Regions from separate parts of the Janthinobacterium sp. GW822-FHT07H11 genome, predicted to be linked through region 1. Evidence: predicted binding sites of a transcription regulator. Region 1 holds the regulator's gene; each other region holds the start of a gene.
The links. Region 1 encodes FNR, which switches genes on or off when oxygen is low (the NO sensors DNR and NnrR bind a similar motif). Its sites were predicted from a motif close to TTGATNNNNATCAA; they were not measured.

Region 1 (3,810 bases):
GGCAGCGAGGCCGCGAGCAGCCAGTTTACGGACTTCAGGCGCTTGAAGCTGTTGACGGCCGTGATGCCGCGGCTGTTGGTGCTGACCATGCTGCCTTCGCCGTCGTCCTTCAGCAGCTGCGTGGTGGTCAGGTTGGCGTTCGGCTGGCGCGGCTGCAGCAAGCGGCTGGTATCGGGATGCAGCACGTAGCGCGGCACGGCGCCGCGCGTGAGGATGAAGTAATAGCCGCTCTTGCCGATCTTTTCCGTGCGCAGGCGGCCCAGCAGGTTGTCCTTGTACAGGCGCAGCACGCCGATCACCACGCCGGCCACCTGGCCGTCGGCGCCCAGCACGGGTGCCGCCATCTGCACGATGGGCAGGCCGCTCGATTTGCCCAGCATCGGTTCGGTGATCATGGGCTGGCGCGTGCGCAGCACGGTCTGGAAATACTCGCGCTCGGCGACGTTGATGCCAGCGCGTCCCGCCACTTCCGGCATGTCGGCCACGACGGCGCCATGCGCGTCCAGCACTAGCACGTCGTCGAACAGCACCAGCATCGAGCGGCGCGAATAATATTGGCGCAACTGGGCGGGCTGGGCAATCAATTCGGGCGGCTGCTGCCTGGCCGTCAGCGTGACGATCTGCAGCAGCATGGCCAGCTTGTCATCGAGTTCAGCGGCCGTGCGGGTGATCAGGGCCGACTGCTGGCTCAGCAGTACCTTGGTGAAGTCGTCGCGCATGTGCCGCACCTGTATCATGGTAACCAGGGCAATCATGGCGATCGAGGTCAGGCTGGTTGCCAGCGCGACTTTTGCTTTTATGCCGAGAGGCTTCATAGTTTCCTTTTCAGTACCGGGCGGCACAGGCGGCAGAGGCAGATAATGCTGTCAAGAATTTTCCTATCAATACCCCAGCTTGGCAAGCGCCACCGCGCAATTTCCCCTCCCCACATGGTCTTTTGACGATGTTGCCATATAATTAAATGCAAGACGTCGTTTATTCGGCGAAATTACGGTGAAATTGGCACACGGCAACCGTGTATGCAGTAAACTTGTTGTTGCATTTTCTAAAAGGTACCGACATGACTGAAGCGCTACTCTCTCCAACCTTGCCCACAGTGACCGTGGAAGCGTTGCGTGCGCGATGCTCGACCTGCAGCATGCACCAATTGTGCCTGCCGATGGGGCTCGATGTGGGCGACATGGACAGGCTGGACCAGATTATCGGACGCCGCCGCAAGATCGTGCGCGGCGCTTCGCTGTTCCGCATCGGCGACTCGTTCCAGAACCTGTATGCGATCCGCCTGGGCCACTTCAAGACCTACCAGATCAATCCGGGCGGCGAAGAGCAGGTGACGGGTTTCCAGATGGCCGGCGAACTGCTGGGCATGGATGCCATCAGCGCCGACCGCCACCACTGTAATGCGGTGGCCCTGGAAGACAGCGAAGTATGTGAAATCCCGTTTTCCAGCCTGGAACAATTGCTGGGCAATATGCCGACCCTGCTGCGCCATTTCCACCGCATGATGAGCCAGGAAATCACGCGTGAGCAAAGTGTCATGTTGTTGTTGGGTAACATGCAGGCGACGCAGCGCTTTGCCGCCTTCATCGTCAACCTGGCGTCGCGCTATGAAGCGCGCGGCTATTCGAGCAGCAAGTTCCAGCTGCGCATGTCGCGCGAGGAAATCGGCAATTACCTGGGCCTGACCATCGAGAGCGTCAGCCGTTTATTGTCGAAATTTAAGAAGGAAGGCTGGCTGCGCGTCTCCAACCGCGAGATCGAGATCTTGCAGCCAGCCAAACTGAAGGCCATTACGGCCGGCACCGACATCTGCAAATAACAGCACCGTCAAAACCTGCTGCGCGTCGCGCTTTGCGGCCTGCGATGCTCGCTGTGCTCTAGCACAGCTGCGCTTCTTAGCCACAAATCACTGCCGCTCGCTACGGTTTTTTCCCGGCGCTGTACGTTATAGCTCTTCATCGGCGTGCAGCGCGATGCTGCGCTGCAGCGGCCAGGTCCAGATGCCGGACAGGCGCCATTCGCGCTTGTCGTTTTCCACCAGTACCTGCCAGCGGCTGCGCTCGAGCATCGGCAGCGCCACCGAGAAATTACCCTGGGCATCGGGCTGCACCAGCAGCTTGATGTCTTTTTCCGGCAGGGTCGCATGCGCCAGGTGCAGTTGCAGCGGGCCCTGGTAGGCCTTGCCGAAGCTGTGCACGGAACCGGCCAGGCGCGCCTGCGCCACGTCGTAGGACAGGCTGGTGTCCATGGCCAGGTTGCTGGCGGCCGTGTCGCGCTTCAAATCCTGGTTGATGGCCTTGCCCTGCTTGTAATAATCGCCCACCACCAGCGCATCGGGTTGCGTAAACGCAATATAGCCCATGAAGCTGCCGACGACCACGGACAGGCCGGGACCGATCATCAGCAGCCATGGCCAGCGATGCTTGTACCACGGTGCAACGGGAGGTTGCAGTTTCAGACTGTCGGACATTGTGTTCTCCTTGGGGCCGGACCCTTTGGGTCTGACCCCAGCTTTTGCTTCCGGGTTGAAAATCAAGTGACCCTAGCGCATGATTGATGATACCCCTGCGGCGAAATACCGGGGTCGGACCCGGAGGGTCCGACCCCAAATCAACATCACCGCGGCACGATGAAGACCGCGCTTTCACGCACATGCAGCGACGGGTCGTCCAGCGATTGCAACTCGATTGCGATCTTGTTCGACCCCTTTTCTCCCACGCCGTGCGGCACGCGCAGGCGGATCGGCCAGCCCAGCGTTTCCGTCGGCTGCAAGGTCACTTCCTCGCGCGTCAGCAAGGTCAGGCCCGGCAAGCCGGAAGCGCTGATTTTAAAATGCTGGGTTTGCTCGGAGGTGTTCATGATCTGCAGGCGGTAGACGTTTTCGATCATGCCGTCTTCCACTTCGCGTCCCATCGAACCGCGGTCGCGGATCACGTCCATCTTCAGCGGCGTGCGCAGGGCCAGCGAGGTACACACGGCGATGATGATCAGGGCCAGGATGGACGTGTAGATCAGCACGCGCGGGCGCATGGCGCGCTGGCGGATCTGCTTCGAATTGAAGTTGTTTTCCATCGCATGGTCGGTACTGTAGCGTATCAAGCCACGCGGCCGCTCGACCTTGTCCATCACGGTATTGCAGGCATCGACGCAGGCCGCGCAGCCGATGCATTCATACTGCAGGCCGTTGCGGATATCGATACCGGTCGGACACACCTGCACGCACAGGGTGCAGTCGATGCAGTCGCCCAGCTTGTCGTTGTTGCCGGCCTTCTTGCTCATGGCGCCGCGTGGTTCGCCGCGCTTGGCATCGTAGGTGATGATCAGGGTGTCCTGGTCGAACATGGCGCTCTGGAAGCGCGCGTAGGGGCACATGTATTTGCACACCTGCTCGCGCAGCCAGCCCGCGTTGCCGTAGGTTGCCAGGCTGTAGAACAGCACCCAGAACCATTCCCAGGGACCGAAGTTGAGGGTTTGCACGGAATGCGCGAGTTCCTTGATCGGCGTGAAGTAGCCGACAAAGGTAAAGCCCGTCCACAGGGCAATGGCGCCCCACACCAGGTGCTTGGCCGTCTTCTTGGCCGTCTTGCGCAGGGACGGACCCTGCTTGTCGAGGGCCATGCGCGCGCTGCGCGTGCCCTCGATGCGGCGCTCGACCCACAGGAAGATTTCCGTGTACACCGTTTGCGGGCAGGAGAAGCCGCACCAGACCCGCCCCGCAATGGCCGTGACGAGGAACAGCAGATAGGCACAGATGATCAGCAGGGCCGCCAGATAGATGAAATCCTGGGGCCACAGCACGACGCCGAAAAT
Region 2 (3,810 bases), 1.4 Mb from region 1:
CGATGTCTTCTCCTGCCGGCGAGAAACAGTTATTTTCGGAAAAGAAGCCTCTCTGGCTGCTCGGCTTCGCGCTTTCGCTGATGGTGGGCTTGCTGTTCTATATGGCGGCCTCGCTATCGATCGAAAACGATGCCAGCGAGCTGTTCAACAACCTGGCGCGCAATACCCGCCAAAACATCGAAACCCGCGTCAAGTCGTACGCCGACCTGCTGCGCGGCGCGGCCAGCCTGTTCCGCGCCAGCGAGCATGTGAGCCGCGAGCAGTTCCACCGCTATGCCACGCACATGGAACTGAAGCAGAACTTTCCCGGCGTGATGAATATCAATTACGCGCACGAATTGAGCGAGGCGCAGCGGCCCGCATTCGAAGCGGCCATGCGGCGCGACTATCCGCCCGGGCGCGACGGCTATCCCGCGTTTGCCATCGAGCCGCCAGGACCGGCCAGCCACTATTCCGTGCTCGTCTACCTGGAACCCATCGCCAGCGCCGTGGACAAGTATGGCCATGACATCGCTTCGCGGCCCCTGATCGCCGAAACGCTGGAGCAGTCGCGCGATTCTGGCCGCATCAGCAATTCCGGCATCCCCGTGCCGATGGAAGGCCGGCCGCAACTGACGGGCATGGCCATGCGCCTGCCCGTGTATCGCATCGGCATGCCGATCGACACGGTGGCACAGCGGCGCGCCGCCTACCAGGGTTCGGTCGGCATCGGCTTCGACCTGGCCGCGATGATGCGCAGCGTGCTGGCGGACATGCCGGTGCGCAACGTCCGCCTGACCCTGTTCGACATCGGCCCGCAAGCGATGGCGCCGCTGGATCTGCCGCACGACATGCGGCCCATCTTCGACAGCACGGTGGCGGGCATGCACTCGCCCTGGTGGCAGCCCGGCAACTCGGGGAAATACCTGAGCAGCACCATGCTGATCGATTACAACGGCCGCATATGGCAAGCGCTGTTCAGCGTGCGCAAGAGCGACCTGTATACGCGCTTCGACGCCTTCCTGCCCTGGCTGGCCCTGCTGGTGGGCTTTACCAGCGCCATGCTGCTGTACACCCTGTTTTACACCTTGTCGTCGTCGCGCCGGCGCGCGATCCAGATGGCCACGGGCATGACGGAAGAATTGCGGGCCAGCCAGATCCGCCTGCAAGTGTCGCACCAGAAACTACGCCGCCTGGCAGCCCACGCCGACCAGATCAAGGAAGAAGAGCGCAAGCGCATCGCGCGCGAAATCCACGACGACCTGGGGCAGAACCTGCTGGTGCTGCGCATCGATGCCGACATGCTGGCCTCGCGCACGCAGCGTCGCCACCCGCGCCTCAATGCCCGCGCCCGCTCCACCCTGGAGCAGATCGATGCCACGATCAAGAGCGTGCGCCAGATCATCAACGACTTGCGCCCGACCGTGCTCGACCTCGGGGTGAATGCCGCCGTGGAATGGCAAGTGGCGCAATTCCGCCTGCGCACAGGCATCGCCTGCGAGGTAAGCGAAAGCCACGACGATATTTGCCTGAGCGACCAGTGCGCCACGGCCCTGTTCCGCATCCTGCAGGAATCGCTGAGCAATATCTCGCAGCATGCGAACGCCAGCCGGGTACAGGTCAAGCTGGAAAAGTGCAGCGACACGGTGTCGATGAGCGTGTGCGACAACGGCGTGGGCGCCGCCGCCGACGGGCGCAACAAGCAGGGTTCCTTCGGCCTGGTCGGCATCGAGGAGCGCATCAAGTTGCTGGGCGGCACCTTGCATATCGAAAGCAGTCCCGGCGCCGGCATGAGCGTGCACGTCAGCGTACCGCTGGGAGCCGACGCCACCCGTTTTCCCTACCAGGAAGACAGCAAGGCCAGCGCCTGACACGGCCTGGCGCACGATAGTTAGCAACATGCAAAGCTTGCATATTTCATGATTTAATGCAATATTGATGTAGCACAACTTTTTTCGCGCCTGCCAGCAATGGCCAGGCATTCCATCCCACTCGCCAGGAGTACACGCCACCAGCCAGCCCCCCTTCTTCCTTTACAGTCTTTCCCGTCACGCTCTTTTACCCAAGGACACTCATGGATACGAACGACAGTTTCAAGGCAATTGCAGATTTGAATTTGGACGCAATCAAGGTCAAGCTGATGCACCGGGAATCCGGTGAAGGATGGAGCCTGGAAAAGGCCAACGCGGTGGAATTCGAGTATCGCCGCTTCCTGATCCTGATGAAGCAGTATCCGCAGGAAGAAACGGCGCCACTGATGGATGTGGACACCTTCTGGCACTATCACATCCTCGACACCTTGAAATATGCGGCCGATTGCCAGCAGGTGTTTGGCTATTTCCTGCATCACTTCCCCTACATCGGCCTGCGCGGCGAAGACGATGAAGCGGCACACCACCGTGTCGGCGAACGCATGAAACAGTTGTACGAGCAGACTTTCGGCGAGGATTACCTCCGCGCGGAAACCGCGTATTCGGGACGGGCCGCGCAAGCCGCGTTTTCCAGCGCGGCGGTGCAGGCCACGGCATTCTCCAGCGCGGCGGTGCAGGCGACGGCGTTTTCCAGCGCACCCGCCAGGCAGACGGCGTTTTCCAGCGCAGCGGTACAGGCGACGGCATTTTCCAGCGCGGCAGTCCAGGCGCAGCCGGCAGCGGCATATTCGGGAAGGGCGACAGGCAGTGCCGTAACGGCATTTTCCAGCGCACCGGGCTCGCGCGCCACGGCGGTGGAGGCTTCAGCGTTGTCGAACGGGGAAGCGAGTCGTTTCTATGTCGATCGCCCATCGCTGAGTCCGGAGACGCAAGCGTAAGCGGAAGACACTGTGTGGCTGCCGCACGCGGCAAGCCTGATCCAACCAGGCGGCATCTCTCAACTTGCCGCCCGTCAGGCGCTCTTAGGCGGCCATCAGCTCGCGCAGTTCACGGATGCTGAAATCGCTGATTTCATGCATGCGGATGAGGATCGTGGCGCCGATCGGCAAGGTGTTATGACGAATCTTGCTGATGACGGGTGGCGCCACTTCCAGTGCACGCGACAGGGCGGCATCATTTTTCAGCTGCAGCTTGTCGATGATCGCATCGAGGACGCGATTCGGGTTGTAGGTGGGCAAAGAGGTAATTTGTTTGAGAGACATGATCAAAATCCGTACTTGTTGTATTAATGCAAAATAAAACACCAAAGTCTCGTTTGCAATAATTCAGGGTAAACACACTAAAAATCGCCATCACTTATGCGGTTTAATTCCCGCAAACAATATAATACACGCTATTGTTGATTTTTGCGTAACTTAAAGCAAAATTGTGATAATTGAAGAGAATTGACGCACTTGGAATGTGCTAGAGGATAACTCAAAATGGAAAAATTTGCTGCAAGTCATCAATTTTTACGATGAGCAACACCGCTGCGCATCAGCCAGACTATGAGCATCAGCGCACCGAGGCGTGTCATGTCGGCGGATAATTGCCAGCCCTGCGCGGCCACGCTGGGCGGCATGGCGTCGAGGCGGCGCCAGGCCAGTTGCCGGCGGATCTCGTGGGGCGGCGGCGGCGGTTGCACCGCATGCTCGCGGCGCCGCATATAGGCGCGCACCTGTTCCTTGCTGGGATGGGTAATGTGATGCATCGCATGCTCCTGACGGCCGGGCATTCGTCGCGCCTACAGCCCAGCCAGCCTTAACTTTCCGAAAGGCGTGACGACATTGCTCACCATATCGCCAGGCCATCATGACCCGTTTGCGCTGCATCAATCGGAACGGGCAGTCGCGCGCCATGCGGGCCACGCCAGCCACGCCCTTCCGCCTACACCTTCTTCTGGCGCACCCGTTGCTGCTGC
Region 3 (3,810 bases), 860 kb from region 1:
GGCGACGCCGCCAACGGCCGCAACAATGCCATCATGACGGGCCAGGTCAAGCCGCTGAGCAACCAGGACATCAAGGACCTGGCGGCCTATTTGCACAGCCTGCCCACCACCCTGGTCATTCACCGCTGAGCTGTATTACCGCGTCAGGCTTTCAGTCCCACCCGGCGCGCCAGCTTGTGCAGGTTGCTGGCGTCCAGCCCCAGTTGCCGCGCGGCGGCAGCCCAGTTGTCCTGATGCAGGGCCAGCGCCTGGCGGATCGCCTGGCGCTGGCTTGTTTCCACGATCTGCTGCATGGTGGCGTGGCCAATGGCGGCCGTGGCACCTGGCGTCTCGGCAGGCAGGCGCGCGCCGTCCCCGGCGCCAGCGGGCAGGTCCAGCGCATCGAGGTCGAGCATATCCGTTTCCAGCGTCACGATGTCCTTGCGGTTCGCGCCGCGGATCACGGCTTTCAGCGCGGCCCGGCTGATCACGTGTTCCAGTTCGCGCACATTGCCGGGCCAGCGGTAATGGCGCAGCGCGTCTTCCGCTGCGGCCGACAGGCGCAGGCTGCGCAGGCCCAGGCGCGCGCGGTTCAGTTCCAGGAAGCGCCCGGCCAGCAGCAGCACGTCATTGCCCCGCTCGCGCAGCGGCGGAATCGGCACCGGATACACGGACAGGCGGTGGTACAGGTCGGCCCGGAACGTGCCGTCGCGCACATGCTCGCGCAGGCTGCGGTTGGTGGCGGCGATCACGCGCACATTGACGCGGCGCGGCCGGTCCGCGCCCAGGCGCTGGATTTCGCCATTCTGCAAGGTGCGCAGCAGCTTGGCCTGTATCGACAGCGGCAATTCCCCCACTTCATCGAGGAACAGGGTGCCGCCCTCGGCCGCCTCGAAACGGCCGGGCCGGTCGCTGACGGCGCCGGAAAACGCGCCGCGCACGTGACCGAACAGTTCGCTTTCGGCCAGCGATTCCGGCAAGGCCGCGCAATTGACGTGGACCAGCGGCTTGCCGGCGCGGCGCGACAGCCGGTGCAGCCGGTGCGCGCACAGCTCCTTGCCCACGCCCGTTTCCCCCAGCAGCAGCACGGGCAGTTCGGAATCGGCCACGACCTGCAACTCGTGCAGCAATTGCGTGATGGCAGTGCTCTGTCCCACGAAATCGCTCTCTTCGCGTCGCGCCTGCGTATTTTCCTGCACGGCGCCGCTTGACAGGCGCAGTGCGCGTATCTCCGCTTCCAGGCGGGTGACGCGCACGGCCGCCTCGATGGCGCAGGCCAGTTCACCCAGGTCGCGCTGCGCCCGCGCATCGAAGGCACCCACTTGCATGGCGTCGAGCGTGACCACGCCCCAGCGCTCGCCCTCCAGGTCCAGCGCCATGCCCATGCAGTCGTGCACGGGCATCGGCTCGCCCGGATGTTCGGCCACCAGGCCGTCATAGGGATCGGGCATCACGCTGTCGTGATGGAAGCACAGCACGCCGCGCCGCTGCAGGATGGCGGACAGGCGCGGATGGTCGGCCACGGCGAAGCGCCGCCCCAGCGCGTCGTTGACCAGGCCATCCATGGCCACGGGGCGCAAATGCTCGCCATCGAGCTTGAGCAGGGCCACGGCTTCGCAGCCGAAATGCGCGCGCAGGCAGCCCACCAGCCGCTGCAGGCGCACGGCCACGGGCAGGTCGGCGACCAGGTCGGTGAGCAGCAAGAGATGGGTGTGGTTCGTGGTCATGGATACCATGCAGGGTACAACGGACCATATGAAAAGTGGGTCATAAATACCCTGTATTTTTCAAATCATTGATTTAAAACAAGTTTTCTCCTGGCATGCCGATTGCCTTGCTAGTAGTGCCGAACCGGCATACAAGACCAAGGAAAGCTCCATGAAAACGATTCCTCCGCTCGGCGCCATCGCCGCCGCCATCTGTGTCCTGGCCATGCCACTGTCCGTGCAGGCGCAGGCCGCCCCCCATGCGATGCCGATGGCCGCCGCGCCGGCCGGCAAGGCGGCCGCCACGCCGGCTGCCACCAGGCGCTATGCGCTGCATACCAATATCGTCGACGGCAAGATGGTCTTCGTCGACGAGCAGGGGCAGGTAAACCCGACGCTGGCGGCGAATGCCGGCGACACGGTCGAGATCGTGCTGAAAAGCGGCGAGGGCGCCGAGCATGACCTGGTGCTGCCCGAACTGAAGGTGGCCTCGGCCAAGTTCAGCGCCAGCAGCGGCCAGACCACGGTGCGCTTTCAGGTACCGCGGGCCGGCACGTTCACCTATTATTGTTCGATTCCCGGCCATCGCCAGATCGGCATGGAAGGCCGTCTGCAGGTGAGCGGCCCGGCGCTGGCCGACACGGGCGCGCCCGCTGCCGACAGCGCGGCCAATGAATCGAGCCAGGCTGCGCTGGCCCTGTACACGCCGGCGCCGGCCCCGATGCGCGGCCCCGATCCGTCCGCCGTCAGCGTGGCGGCCAATCCGGCCTCGGTGCCGGCGGCCGTCGGCGCACGCGCGCCGAAGACGCTGAAGTACCGCATGGAGACGGTGGAACTGCCCGGCAAGCTCGATGACGGCACCACCTTCACCTACTGGACTTTCAACCGCCAGGTGCCCGGCCCCATGCTGCGCGCCCGCGTGGGCGACACGGTCGAGCTGACCCTGTTCAATGCGAAGGACAGCAAGATGATCCACTCGATCGACCTGCATGCGGTGACGGGCGGCCATGGCGGCGGCCAGCATACCCAGGTCGCACCGGGGCAGGAAAAAACCATCGCCTTCAAGGCGCTCAATCCCGGGCTGTATGTCTACCACTGCGCCACGCCGCTGGTGCCGCAGCATATCGCGGCCGGCATGTACGGCATGATCCTGGTCGAACCGGAAGGCGGCCTGTCGAAAGTGGACCGCGAGTACTACGTCATGCAGGGCGAGATGTACACGGGCCGTCCGCACGGCGCCCCCGTGCACCAGGAAGCGAACCTGGAAAAAATGGCCAATGAGCTGCCTGACTACTACGTCTTCAACGGCGAAGTGGGCGCCCTGAGCAAGACGCATAAATTGCAGGCGAAAGTGGGCGAGACCGTGCGCATCTATTTTGGCGTGGGCGGCCCGAACAAGATTTCATCGTTCCACATCATTGGCGAGATCTTCGACAAGGTGTACAGCGAAGGCTCCATCAGCAGCCCGAAACACGATGTGCAGACCACGCTGGTGGCGCCGGGCGGCGCGACCATCGTCGAGCTCAAGGTCCAGTATCCGGGCACCTACCTGCTGGTCGACCATGCGCTCTCGCGCGCCGGCAAGGGCGCCGTGGGCGTGCTGGAAGTCAGCGGCGAGCCGCTGCCGGGCATCTACAAGTCCAGCGTCCTGCCATGACGCGCGGCCATTCCCATCCCCCCATTCCCCTTATTTAAATTAAACAGGAGCTTTTCATGGAACTGATCGACCAATCCCTGGGCCAGCTGGCCCGCCGCATTCCCGGCGCCACGCGCCTGTTCGATGCGCACCGCCTTGACTTTTGCTGCGGCGGCAACAAGACCCTGCGCGCGGCGGCCGAAGCGGCCGGCGTGGACACGGCGCCCATCGTCAAGGAACTGCAAGTGCTGGCCGGACGGATTGACGCCAGCGGCGCGCGTGACTGGCAGGACGCCTCGGCCACCGAGCTGGTGGAACACATCCTGGCGCGCTACCACGCCGTGCACCGCGAGCAGCTGCCCGAGCTGATACGCCTGGCGCGCAAGGTCGAGCAGGTGCATGGCGACCGCGCCGACTGTCCGCACGGGCTGGCGGAACACCTGTCGGCCATGGCGCAGGAACTGGAAAGCCATATGCGCAAGGAGGAGG

Region 2: a site for FNR is predicted at 1,915-1,928, ahead of AC3RCJ_RS07445 (glycine-rich domain-containing protein). Genes of this name have one in related genera too.
Region 3: a site for FNR is predicted at 1,775-1,788, ahead of nirK (copper-containing nitrite reductase). Genes of this name have one in related genera too.

The regions. Positions count from the first base shown of each region.
Region 1 covers NZ_CM179507.1:326,335-330,144, reverse strand. Annotated here, with positions in the region: gene AC3RCJ_RS01425 (response regulator) at 1-815, opposite strand, end outside; gene fnr (fumarate/nitrate reduction transcriptional regulator Fnr) at 1,061-1,819, shown strand; gene AC3RCJ_RS01415 (FixH family protein) at 1,946-2,470, opposite strand; gene ccoG (cytochrome c oxidase accessory protein CcoG) at 2,617-3,810, opposite strand, start outside.
Region 2 covers NZ_CM179507.1:1,682,094-1,685,903, reverse strand. Annotated here, with positions in the region: gene AC3RCJ_RS07450 (CHASE domain-containing protein) at 3-1,850, shown strand; gene AC3RCJ_RS07445 (glycine-rich domain-containing protein) at 2,090-2,788, shown strand; gene AC3RCJ_RS07440 (hypothetical protein) at 2,873-3,112, opposite strand; gene AC3RCJ_RS07435 (hypothetical protein) at 3,355-3,600, opposite strand; gene AC3RCJ_RS07430 (hypothetical protein) at 3,777-3,810, opposite strand, start outside.
Region 3 covers NZ_CM179507.1:5,860,035-5,863,844, reverse strand. Annotated here, with positions in the region: gene AC3RCJ_RS25900 (c-type cytochrome) at 1-129, shown strand, start outside; gene norR (nitric oxide reductase transcriptional regulator NorR) at 144-1,706, opposite strand; gene nirK (copper-containing nitrite reductase) at 1,858-3,342, shown strand; gene ytfE (iron-sulfur cluster repair protein YtfE) at 3,399-3,810, shown strand, end outside.